DNA from 2 places in the Oharaeibacter diazotrophicus genome. Region 2 is predicted to be linked to the other one. Evidence: predicted binding sites of a transcription regulator. Region 2 holds the regulator's gene; the other holds the start of a gene.
What was found. The regulator PhoB, encoded in region 2, activates phosphate uptake and scavenging genes when phosphate is short. The targets are predictions, from matches to a motif close to TGTCATNNANCTGTCAT.
Positions count from the first base shown of each region.

Region 1: a site for PhoB is predicted at 3,184-3,200, ahead of phnC (phosphonate ABC transporter ATP-binding protein). Genes of this name have one in related genera too.

Region 1 covers NZ_SNXY01000007.1:444,715-449,537, forward strand. Annotated here, with positions in the region: gene phnE (phosphonate ABC transporter, permease protein PhnE) at 1-327, opposite strand, end outside; gene phnE (phosphonate ABC transporter, permease protein PhnE) at 324-1,208, opposite strand; gene phnD (phosphonate ABC transporter substrate-binding protein) at 1,282-2,217, opposite strand; gene phnC (phosphonate ABC transporter ATP-binding protein) at 2,263-3,078, opposite strand; gene EDD54_RS10650 (DapH/DapD/GlmU-related protein) at 3,259-3,867, shown strand; gene EDD54_RS10655 (LLM class flavin-dependent oxidoreductase) at 3,989-4,823, shown strand, end outside.
Region 2 covers NZ_SNXY01000006.1:67,086-71,908, forward strand. Annotated here, with positions in the region: gene EDD54_RS00495 (AAA family ATPase) at 1-600, opposite strand, end outside; gene EDD54_RS22820 (hypothetical protein) at 803-979, shown strand; gene EDD54_RS00500 (DeoR/GlpR family DNA-binding transcription regulator) at 983-1,735, opposite strand; gene EDD54_RS00505 (NUDIX domain-containing protein) at 1,858-2,448, shown strand; gene phoB (phosphate regulon transcriptional regulator PhoB) at 2,519-3,217, opposite strand; gene phoU (phosphate signaling complex protein PhoU) at 3,236-3,943, opposite strand; gene pstB (phosphate ABC transporter ATP-binding protein PstB) at 3,982-4,803, opposite strand.

The sequences.
Region 1 (4,823 bases), on a different contig from region 2:
TATGATCGCCGCGACCAGCGTGCCGAGATAGGCGATGCCGACGGTCTCGGCCATCGCCTGGAGATAGGTCCAGAGATAGCGGTCCGGCGAGGGCGGGATCATCAGCACCAGGAAACCGCCGAGGCGGCCGACGCCGTTCCAGATCGCCAGGATCGAAAAGTCGAGATACCAGAGCGCGAAGGCGGCGAGGCCGACCACGGCGGCGGCCGCGGCGGCGCCGAGCACGAGCCTGCGGCGGTCGTCGAAGGCGGCCGGATGGGCGGCGCGCAGGCGGTCGAGGTTCTCGGCGGCGAGGGCGGCGAGCGGAGAGGTGGCGGCGGCGGTCATCGGGCGCGTCCCTCGAGGCCGATCAGGTGGTGGCGCAGCTTCTCGGTGAGGAAGTCGATCGCCATCACCGTGGCGACGATCAGGATCAGGAGGGCGCTGACGTCGGGGTAGTAGAACTGGCGGATCGAGGTCACGAGGTCCTCGCCGATGCCGCCGGCGCCGACGAACCCCATCACCGCGCTCTCGCGGACGTTGATCTCGAAGCGCAGCAGCGTGTAGCTGGCGAAGCCCGGCAACACCTGCGGCAGCACGGCGAAGCGGACCCGGGCGAGCCAGGAGCCGCCGGCGGCGGCGACACCCTCGACCGGCTTCATGTCGACGTTCTCGACCACCTCGGCGTAGAGCTTGGCGAGCGCGCCGGCGGTGTGCAGCGCCACGGCGAACACGCCGGGCATCGGCCCGAGGCCGAAGGCGATCACGAACAGGAGCGCGAACACGACGCCCGGCACGGTGCGCAGCAGTTCCATGGTGCGGCGCACGAGGAAGCGCGAGGTCGGGTTCGGGTTGAGGTTGGCGGCGGCGAGGAAGGAGAGGGCGAAGCCGACGACGGCGCCCATCAGCGTGCCGAGATAGGCGATCAGCAGCGTCTCGGCGAGCAGCGACAGCCAGTGCGGCAGGTTCCAGTACCAGGCCGCAAGGCTCTGGAACGGCGTCGCCCAGGAGAACTCGGGCGTGATCCGGCCGAGGTAGCTGGTGAAGCGCCAGAGGTTGGTCGCGAAGGTGCCGATCCGGACCTCGGCGGCCCATCCGGCCACCAGAGCGAGGAGGACGACCGCGGTGAGGCCGACGAGGAGGCGGATGCGGCGGGCGCGCACGGTGGCGGCGTAGCCGCTCGCGAGGCTGACGCGCTGCGCGTCGGGCAGCACCGGGACGAGGCTCAAGGCGGCGGCTCCTGGAAAGGGGCCGGGGCCGGATCCCGCGCGCGGCGGAACCCGGCCCCGGTGAAGGCCTGCGTCAGGACTTGCGGGCGGCGTCGTTGAACTTGACCATCTCGATGATCGGGTCGAACGCGGCGCGGTCGATCCCGACGAACTCCTTGTCCTTGCCGTCGGACAGGGCGGCGTAGCCCTTCGGATCCTTCGAGGGCATGTCGAGGAAGGCCTGCTTGATCTGGGCCTTGAGGTCCTCCGGCAGGGCGGAGAGCACCGAGAACGGGCCCTCGGGCAGGAAGTCCGACTTGAAGACGATGCGGAAGTCCTCCTTCTTCATCGGATTGCCGGCGGCGTCCTTGAGCACGCCCTTGGTGATCATCCGGGTGAGGTTGGAGTCGTCCTCGGAGTTCCAGGAGTTGGCGGCGGCGTCGGCCGTGCCCTGGGCGAGCGCCAGGACGGCGTTGTCGTGGCTGCCGGCGAAGAAGGACTTGCCGAAGAAGGTGTCGACCGAGTAGCCGGCGCGGTCCAGGAAGAAGCGCGGGGCGTTGTTGCCGGAGGTCGAGTTCGGGTCGACCAGGGCGAGGGTCTTGCCGCGCAGGTCCTCGATGGTCTTGTAGGCGCTGTCGGCGCGGACGTAGACGACCGAGAAGTAGCCGGTCATGCCGTTCGAGTGGCGCGGCACGACGAGCGGGTCGAGCTCGACGCCGGTCATGACGGCGCGGGCGTAGGAGGCCGGGCCGTACATGGCGATCTGGGCGTTGCCGGCGCGCTGGGCCTCGATGACCGCGGCGTAGTCGTTGGCGACGCGCAGCGTGACCTTCACGCCGAGCTCCTTGGAGAGGTAGTCGGCGAGCGGGCCGTAGCGGTCGGTGGTGGTCGAGGCGTTCTCGGCCGGGATCACCGCCAGCGACAGCTCGGGATACTGGTCCTTCCAGCCCTCGGCGAAGGCGGCAGAGGCGGTGCCGGCGAGGGTGGCGGCCGCGACGGCGGCCACCACGAAGCTGCGACGATCGAGCATGCTGATCTCCTATCGGGACAAAGAGGTTTCGGGCCGGCTCCGCCGTCAGGCGGGGACGGCGGAAGGCTGGCTCGCACCGCCCGCGTGGGCGGCGGGCGCGGCGTGGGCGGCGTCCATCACCTCGCCGGCCTCGAGGCCGTAGAGGTCGCGGGCGACGTCGTCGGTGAGCGCGGCGGGCGCGCCGTCGAACACGACGCGGCCGGCGGACATGCCGATCAGGCGGTCGCAGTAGCCGCGCGCCAGATCGAGCGAATGGAGATTGCAGAGCACCGTGATGCCGAAGTGCCGATTGATCCGCAGCAGGGCGTCCATCACGATCCTGGTGTTGCGCGGGTCGAGCGAGGCGATCGGCTCGTCGGCGAGCACGATCCGAGGCTCCTGGACCAGGGCGCGGGCGATCGCCACGCGCTGCTGCTGCCCGCCGGAGAGCTGGTCGGCGCGCTTGGCGGCGAGGTCGGCGATGCCGAACATCTCGAGCGCGGACAGCGCGATCGCGCGGTCCTCGTCCGACCACAGGCGGAGCAGCGCCCGCGGCGCCGAGACGTGGTCGAGCCGGCCCATCAGCACGTTGGTGAGGACGTCGAGGCGGCCGATCAGGTTGAACTGCTGGAAGATCATGGCGCAGCGCGCCCGCCAGGCGTCGAGCTCGGCGCCCTTCAGGCGGGTGACGTCGCGGTCGCCGAAGCGGATCGCGCCGGCGGTCGGGTCGACCAGCCGGTTGATCATGCGCAGCAGCGTCGACTTGCCGGCGCCGGAACGACCGATGATGCCGACGAAGCTCCCGGGCGCGAACTCCGCGGACACCTGGTCCACCGCCGTCTTGTCCGAGAATTTGCGGCTGACGCCGTCGAGTACCAGCATCGTCCAACCTCCGTGCCGGCCTCGGAGTTATTGGAGTTTCACGTAAATTTAGTGACGGTCGGCTAATAATGAGCCGGGTAATTTATGAACAAGTCTCGCAACCCGCGACACGAAACCGTCATCACCGGCTGATTCCCTCTGCCGCGCCCGCACTTCCATCGCGGCGAAGGGGAGATTTCCATGCTCGGCGTCGATCCGACCATCCACCAGGGCGCACGCGTCGTCGCCTCGACGCTCGGCCGCTTCACCGAGGTCGGCGAGCGCTCGCAGGTCACCGAGACCGTGTTCGGCGACTATTCCTACGTCGCCCACGACGCCGAGATCATCTACACGACGATCGGCAGGTTCTGCTCGATCGCCTCGCACACCCGGATCAACCCGGGCAACCATCCGATGCACCGGGCGACGCAGGCGCATTTCACCTACCGGTCCTCGCTCTATTTCGAGGGCGAAGCCGACGAGGCCGCCTTCTTCGACTGGCGGCGCTCGACCCCGGTGACCATCGGCCACGATGTCTGGATCGGCCACGGTGCGGTGATCCTGCCCGGCGTCACGGTCGGTGACGGTGCGGTCGTCGCGGCGGGCGCCGTGGTCAGCCGCGACGTGCCGGCCTACACCATCGTCGGCGGCGTTCCGGCCAAGCCGATCCGCCGCCGCTTCCCGGAGACGGTGGCGGCGCGGTTGCAGGTGCTGGCGTGGTGGGACTGGGACCACGATCGCCTGCGTCGCGCACTGCCCGACTTCCGGGCGCTGCCGGTCGAGGCCTTCCTGGAGAAGCACGGCGGTTGAGAGCTCGGGCGTCGGCGCGGCCGCCTACACGATCGCGTCATCGCCCGGGGGTGCGGTCTTGCGGAACGGCTCGGAAGATCGGAATTGTCGAACCGATGCTCCCCGATCCGGACCGACGCCCATGACCGCCTTCTCGATCCTCGACCTCGCCCCCGTCGCCGAGGGCCGGACGCCCGGCGAGGCGCTCGCCAACTCGCTCGACCTCGCCCGCCACGCGGAAGGTTGGGGCTACCGGCGTTTCTGGCTCGCCGAGCACCACAACATGGTCGGCATCGCCAGCGCGGCGACGGCGGTGGTGCTCGCCCACGTCGCCGCGGGCACCTCGACGATCCGCGTCGGCGCCGGCGGGATCATGCTGCCGAACCACTCCCCGCTGGTGATCGCCGAGCAGTTCGGCACGCTGGCGGAACTCCACCCCGGCCGGATCGACCTCGGCCTCGGCCGCGCGCCCGGCACCGACCAGCGCACGCTGCGCGCGTTGCGCCGCACCCCCGAGGCGGCCGACCGCTTCCCGAGCGACGTCGTCGAGCTCCAGGCGCTGCTGGCGCCGGCGGGCGAGGATCAGGTGATCCGCGCCGTGCCCGGCGCCGGCACCGAGGTGCCGCTCTATATCCTGGGCTCCTCGCTGTTCGGCGCCGAACTCGCCGGCCTGCTCGGGCTGCCCTACGCCTTCGCCTCGCATTTCGCGCCGCAGGCGCTGATCGAGGCGCTGGCGCTCTACCGCGCAGGCTTCCGGCCGTCCGAGCAGAGCGACCGGCCGTACGCCATCGCCGGCGTCAACGTGATCGCCGCCGACACCGACGTCGAGGCGCGCCGGCTGTTCACCTCGACGCAGCAGGCCTTCACCAACATGATCCGCGGCCGGCGCGGCCGGCTGCAGCCGCCGATCGCCGACATCGAAGCCTATTGGACCCCGGGCGAGAAGGCCCACGTGTCGGGCATGCTGGCGCGCTCCT
Region 2 (4,823 bases):
GCGCTCGACGAGGTCGAGGATGGCGCGCTCCTCGGCCGGGCCGGGCATCTCGACCAGCACGTGGAACAGGAAGCGGTCGAGCTGCGCCTCGGGCAGCGGGAAGGTGCCCTCGTGTTCGATCGGGTTCTGCGTCGCCACCACCATGAACGGGTCGGGCAGGGCATGGGTGGCGCCGCCGGCGGTGACCTGCCGCTCGGCCATCGCCTCGAGCAGGGCCGACTGCACCTTCGGCGGCGCCCGGTTGATCTCGTCGACCAGCACCAGCGAGTGGAACACCGGCCCGGCCACGAACTCGAAGGCGCCGCGGTCGGGGCGCCAGACCGGCGTGCCGGTGAGGTCGGCGGGCATCAGGTCGGGCGTGCACTGGATGCGGGCGAAGCTGGAATCGAGGCCGTCGGCGAGCTGCTTCACCGCCCGCGTCTTGGCGAGGCCGGGCGCGCCCTCCACCAGCACGTGGCCGCCGCAGAGGAGGGCGGTCATCAGCCGCTCGACCAGCGGCGTCCGCCCGATCAGCGCCGCCTGCAGGCGCTCGGTCAGCGCCGCGACCCGCGCGCGCAGGTCGTCGGCCGCGCCGGTGGCGGCGTCCTCGCCCATCTTCATGCCGTCTCCTCCCGGTGCCCGCGTTCGGCGCGCGCTGTCCGGTCCCGCCTCCACCCGGGAAGAAGTCTATGCCGGAGCACGCGACGGGCTCAACCGGCCACCGCGGTCGGCCGTCGTGACATCTCGCCCCGGGGGGGATCGCCCGGAACCATGCCGGTGCGGATCCGTTGACCCACTGGCAACGAAATCAAGGAGAAGCGCGATGCCGACCGAACTACCGACGCCGAAGCCTATCAATCCGGGCACCGAGAAGGAGCCCGAGAACCCCGGCGACGCCGCCATCGAGGAGCACCTGAAGGGCGAGCCGCAGAGCGACATTCCGAGCCCGCTGCCCGACCTCGTTCCCGAGCTGATTCCCGGCGTGCCAACCGTGCGCTGACGCTCACGCGGCCAGGATCTGGACGCCGGCGCGCGCCGCCGCGGCCGCGAACTCCTCCGGCGGATCCAACGCGACGACGGTCGTCGTGGCCTCGAACGGCGCGATCCGCCACGGCGACACCGCCGCGATCTTCTCGGCCGAGGCGAGCACCACGCAGTCGGCCGAGGCCGCAATCATCGCCCGCTTGATCCGGGCTTCCTCGTAGTCGCCGGTGGTGAGCCCGTGCTCCGGGTGGATGCCGGTGACCCCGAGGAACACCGTGTCGGCCCGCACCTCCGCGATCGCCGCCGCGGCGGCGGCCCCGACCGCGACGACCGAATGCCGGAACAGCCGGCCGCCGACCAGCACCACCTCGATTCCCGGCTTGTCGAGGAGCTCGAGCGCGACGCTCGGCGCATGGGTCACCACGGTCGCGGCGAGATCGGGCGGAAGGTGCCGGGCGAGCCGGCCCGCGGTGGTGCCGCCGTCGACGAACACCACCGACCCCGGCCGTACCAGCGCCGCCGCCGCCCGGCCGATCCGGTCCTTGGCGTCGGTGGCGATCGACTGCCGCGCGGCGAAATCCGCCAGCGCCGGCGAAGCGGGCAGCGCGCCGCCGTGGACCCGCTGCAGCAGTCCCTCCGCCGCCATTTCGCGCAGGTCGCGCCGGATCGTGTCCACCGACAGCCCGAATCGCTCCGCCGCCACCTTGGCGACGACCTGACCCTCGCGGGCCAGCGTCTCTAGGATCAGGGCGCGGCGTTGGCTGGCGAGCATGACGAGAGCCTTCACGAAAATTCTTGTCTCTGCACGAAATATCCCGTATCCGTGCCCTGAAGGCAAGCAAGAACGGCAATTTCGTTCTCGTTCGTGCGATTTCATGAAGTGTGAGGTGTGCGATGACGGTGGCCGACCGGGTCCGGGTTCACGACGTCCGGGTGCTCTCCGACGACTGGTACGTCCTCCGGAAGACCGTCTTCGACTTCCGCCGCGCCGACGGCGTCTGGCAGCGTCAGTCGCGCGAGACCTACGACCGCGGCAACGGCGCGGTCATCCTGCTCTACGACCTCGACCGCCGCACCGTGGTGCTGACCCGGCAGTTCCGCTACCCGGCCTTCGTCAACGGCTGGGACGACCTCCTGATCGAGGCGCCGGCCGGCCTGCTCGACGCCGCTTCGCCGGAGGAGCGCATCCGCGCCGAGGCCGAGGAGGAGACCGGCTTCCGGGTGCGGGCGCCGGTGAAGGTCTACGAGGCCTTCACGAGTCCCGGGTCGGTGACCGAGCGGCTGCACTTCTTCGTCGCGCCCTACGAGCCGGCCGACCGGGTCTCGGACGGCGGCGGCGTCGCCGCGGAGGGCGAGGACATCGAGATGATGGAAGTCGGCTTCGACGAGGCGATGGCGATGGTCGCCGACGGCCGCATCGCCGACGCCAAGACGATCATGCTGCTGCAGCACGCCGCGCTGGCGATCTTCCCGCACGCGGGCTGACCGGTGGGGCGCCCGCGGCCTGCCGGTCCACCACGAACTCGCCAAGGTGCCGGCGGCCCGACGGCCGCCCTCAGCGCTGCTTGGCGAACTGCTCGTTGAAGGAGTAACCGGCGCCGCGGACGGTGCGGATCGGGTCCTTCGAGGTGCCGCGGTTTATCGACTTGCGCAGCCGGCCGATGTGGACGTCGACGGTGCGCTCGTCGACGTAGACGTCGTGGCCCCAGACGCCGTCGAGCAGCTGTTCGCGGGTGAAGACCCGGCCGGGCGCCCGCATCAGGAATTCCAGCAGCTTGAACTCGGTCGGGCCGAGATGGATCTCGCGGCTGCTGCGGCGGACCCGGCGGGTCTCGCGGTCGAGTTCGATGTCGCCGGAGACCAGCACCGACGTCAGCGTCTCGGGCTTGGCCCGGCGCAGGAGCGCCTTCACGCGCGCCACCAGCTCGGGCACCGAGAAGGGCTTGACGATGTAGTCGTCGGCGCCGGTCGCGAGGCCGCGCACGCGCTCGGATTCCTCGCCGCGCGCGGTCAGCATGATGACCGGCGTGCGCTGGGTCTCCGGGCGCTGGCGCAGCCGCCGGCACAGCTCGATGCCCGAGAGGCCGGGCAGCATCCAGTCGAGGATGACGATGTCCGGCACGATCTCGCGCAACCGGATCTCGGCTTCGTCGCCGCGGAAGCTCTGCTCGACCTCGAAGCCCTCGGCCTCGAGATTGTAGCGCAGGAGCAGGCTGACCGGCTCCTCGTCCTCGATGATCAGGACCTTGGTCATGGATCGCCCCGCGCCGGCTCAGGCCGGCGTCACGGTTTCGATGGCGCTGAGGTCGGCCTTCGGGCGTTCCTCGCCGTAGGGCGCGCCGGTCAGCGCATAGTGCACGGTTTCGGCGATGTTGGTGGCGTGGTCGCCGATGCGCTCCAGGTTCTTGGCACAGAACAGCAGATGGGCGCACTGCGAGATGTTGCGCGGATCCTCCATCATGTAGGTCAGGAGCTCGCGGAAGATCGAGGTGTAGAGCGCGTCGATCTCGGTGTCGCGCAGGCGCACCGCGCGGGCGGCGGCGTCGTCGCGCTGGGTGAAGGCGTCGAGCACGGCCTTCATCTGCTCGAGCACGATGTCGGAGAGGTGCTCGACACCGACCCACAGGCTCTTGTGCAGGCCGGCGCCGTTGATGGCGGCGACGCGCTTGGCGATGTTCTTGGCGAGGTCGCCGACGCGTTCGAGGTCGATCGAGATGCGCAGGGCGGCGACGATCTCGCGCAGGTCCGAGGCCATCGGCTGGCGGCGCGCGATCAGGAGGACGGCCTCCTCCTCGATGCGGCGCTGAAGTTCGTCGAGGCGGCGGTCGGCGTCGACGACGCGCTGGGCCTGGAACTGGTCCAGCCGGGCGAGGGCGGCGACGGAATCGGCGACCAGCCGCTCGGCGATGCCGCCCATCTCGGCGACGTGGCCGGCGAGATCGCGCAATTCCTGGTCGAAGGCGGTGACGGTGTGCTCCATGGAACCCTCCCGAAGCGTGCCTGGCGTTGCGGCGCGGCTCAGCCGAAGCGGCCGGTGATGTAGTCCTGGGTCCGCTTCTCGATCGGGTTGGTGAAGATGTGATCGGTCGGACCCTCCTCGACGAGCACGCCGAGGTGGAAGAAGGCGGTGCGCTGCGACACGCGGGCCGCCTGCTGCATCGAGTGGGTCACGATGATGATCGTGAAGTTGGTGCGCAGCTCGTCGATCAGTTCCTCGACCTTGGCGGTCGCGATCGGGTCGAGCGCCGAGCACGGCTCGTCCATCAGGATCACCTCGGGCGACACCGCGATGGCGCGGGCGATGCAGAGGCGCTGCTGCTGACCGCCGGAGAGGCCGGTGCCCGGCTCGTGCAGGCGGTCCTTGACCTCGTTGAACAGCGAGGCCTTCTTCAGCGAGGTCACCACGATCTCCTCGAGGTCCGCCTTGGAGCGGGCGAGACCGTGGATCTTCGGGCCGTAGGCGACGTTCTCGAAGATCGACTTCGGGAACGGGTTCGGCTTCTGGAACACCATGCCGACGCGGGCGCGCAGCTCGACCACGTCGAGATCCGGGTCGTAGATGTCCTTGTTGTCGATGGCGATCCGGCCCTCGACGCGGCATCCGGCGATGGTGTCGTTCATCCGGTTGATGCAGCGCAGGAAGGTCGACTTGCCGCAGCCCGACGGGCCGATGAACGCGGTGACCGCGCGCTCGGGTATGTCGATCGAGACGCCGTGCAGCGCCTGCTTCTGGCCGTAGAAGACCTTGACGGTGTCAGCCTTGACCTTGACCGGACGCGCCACGGCGTCGGGCGTGCGGATGGTCTGGTGCTTGGGCGCTTCGGCGAGGACGGCGGTCATCGGAAATCCTCCGGACGATA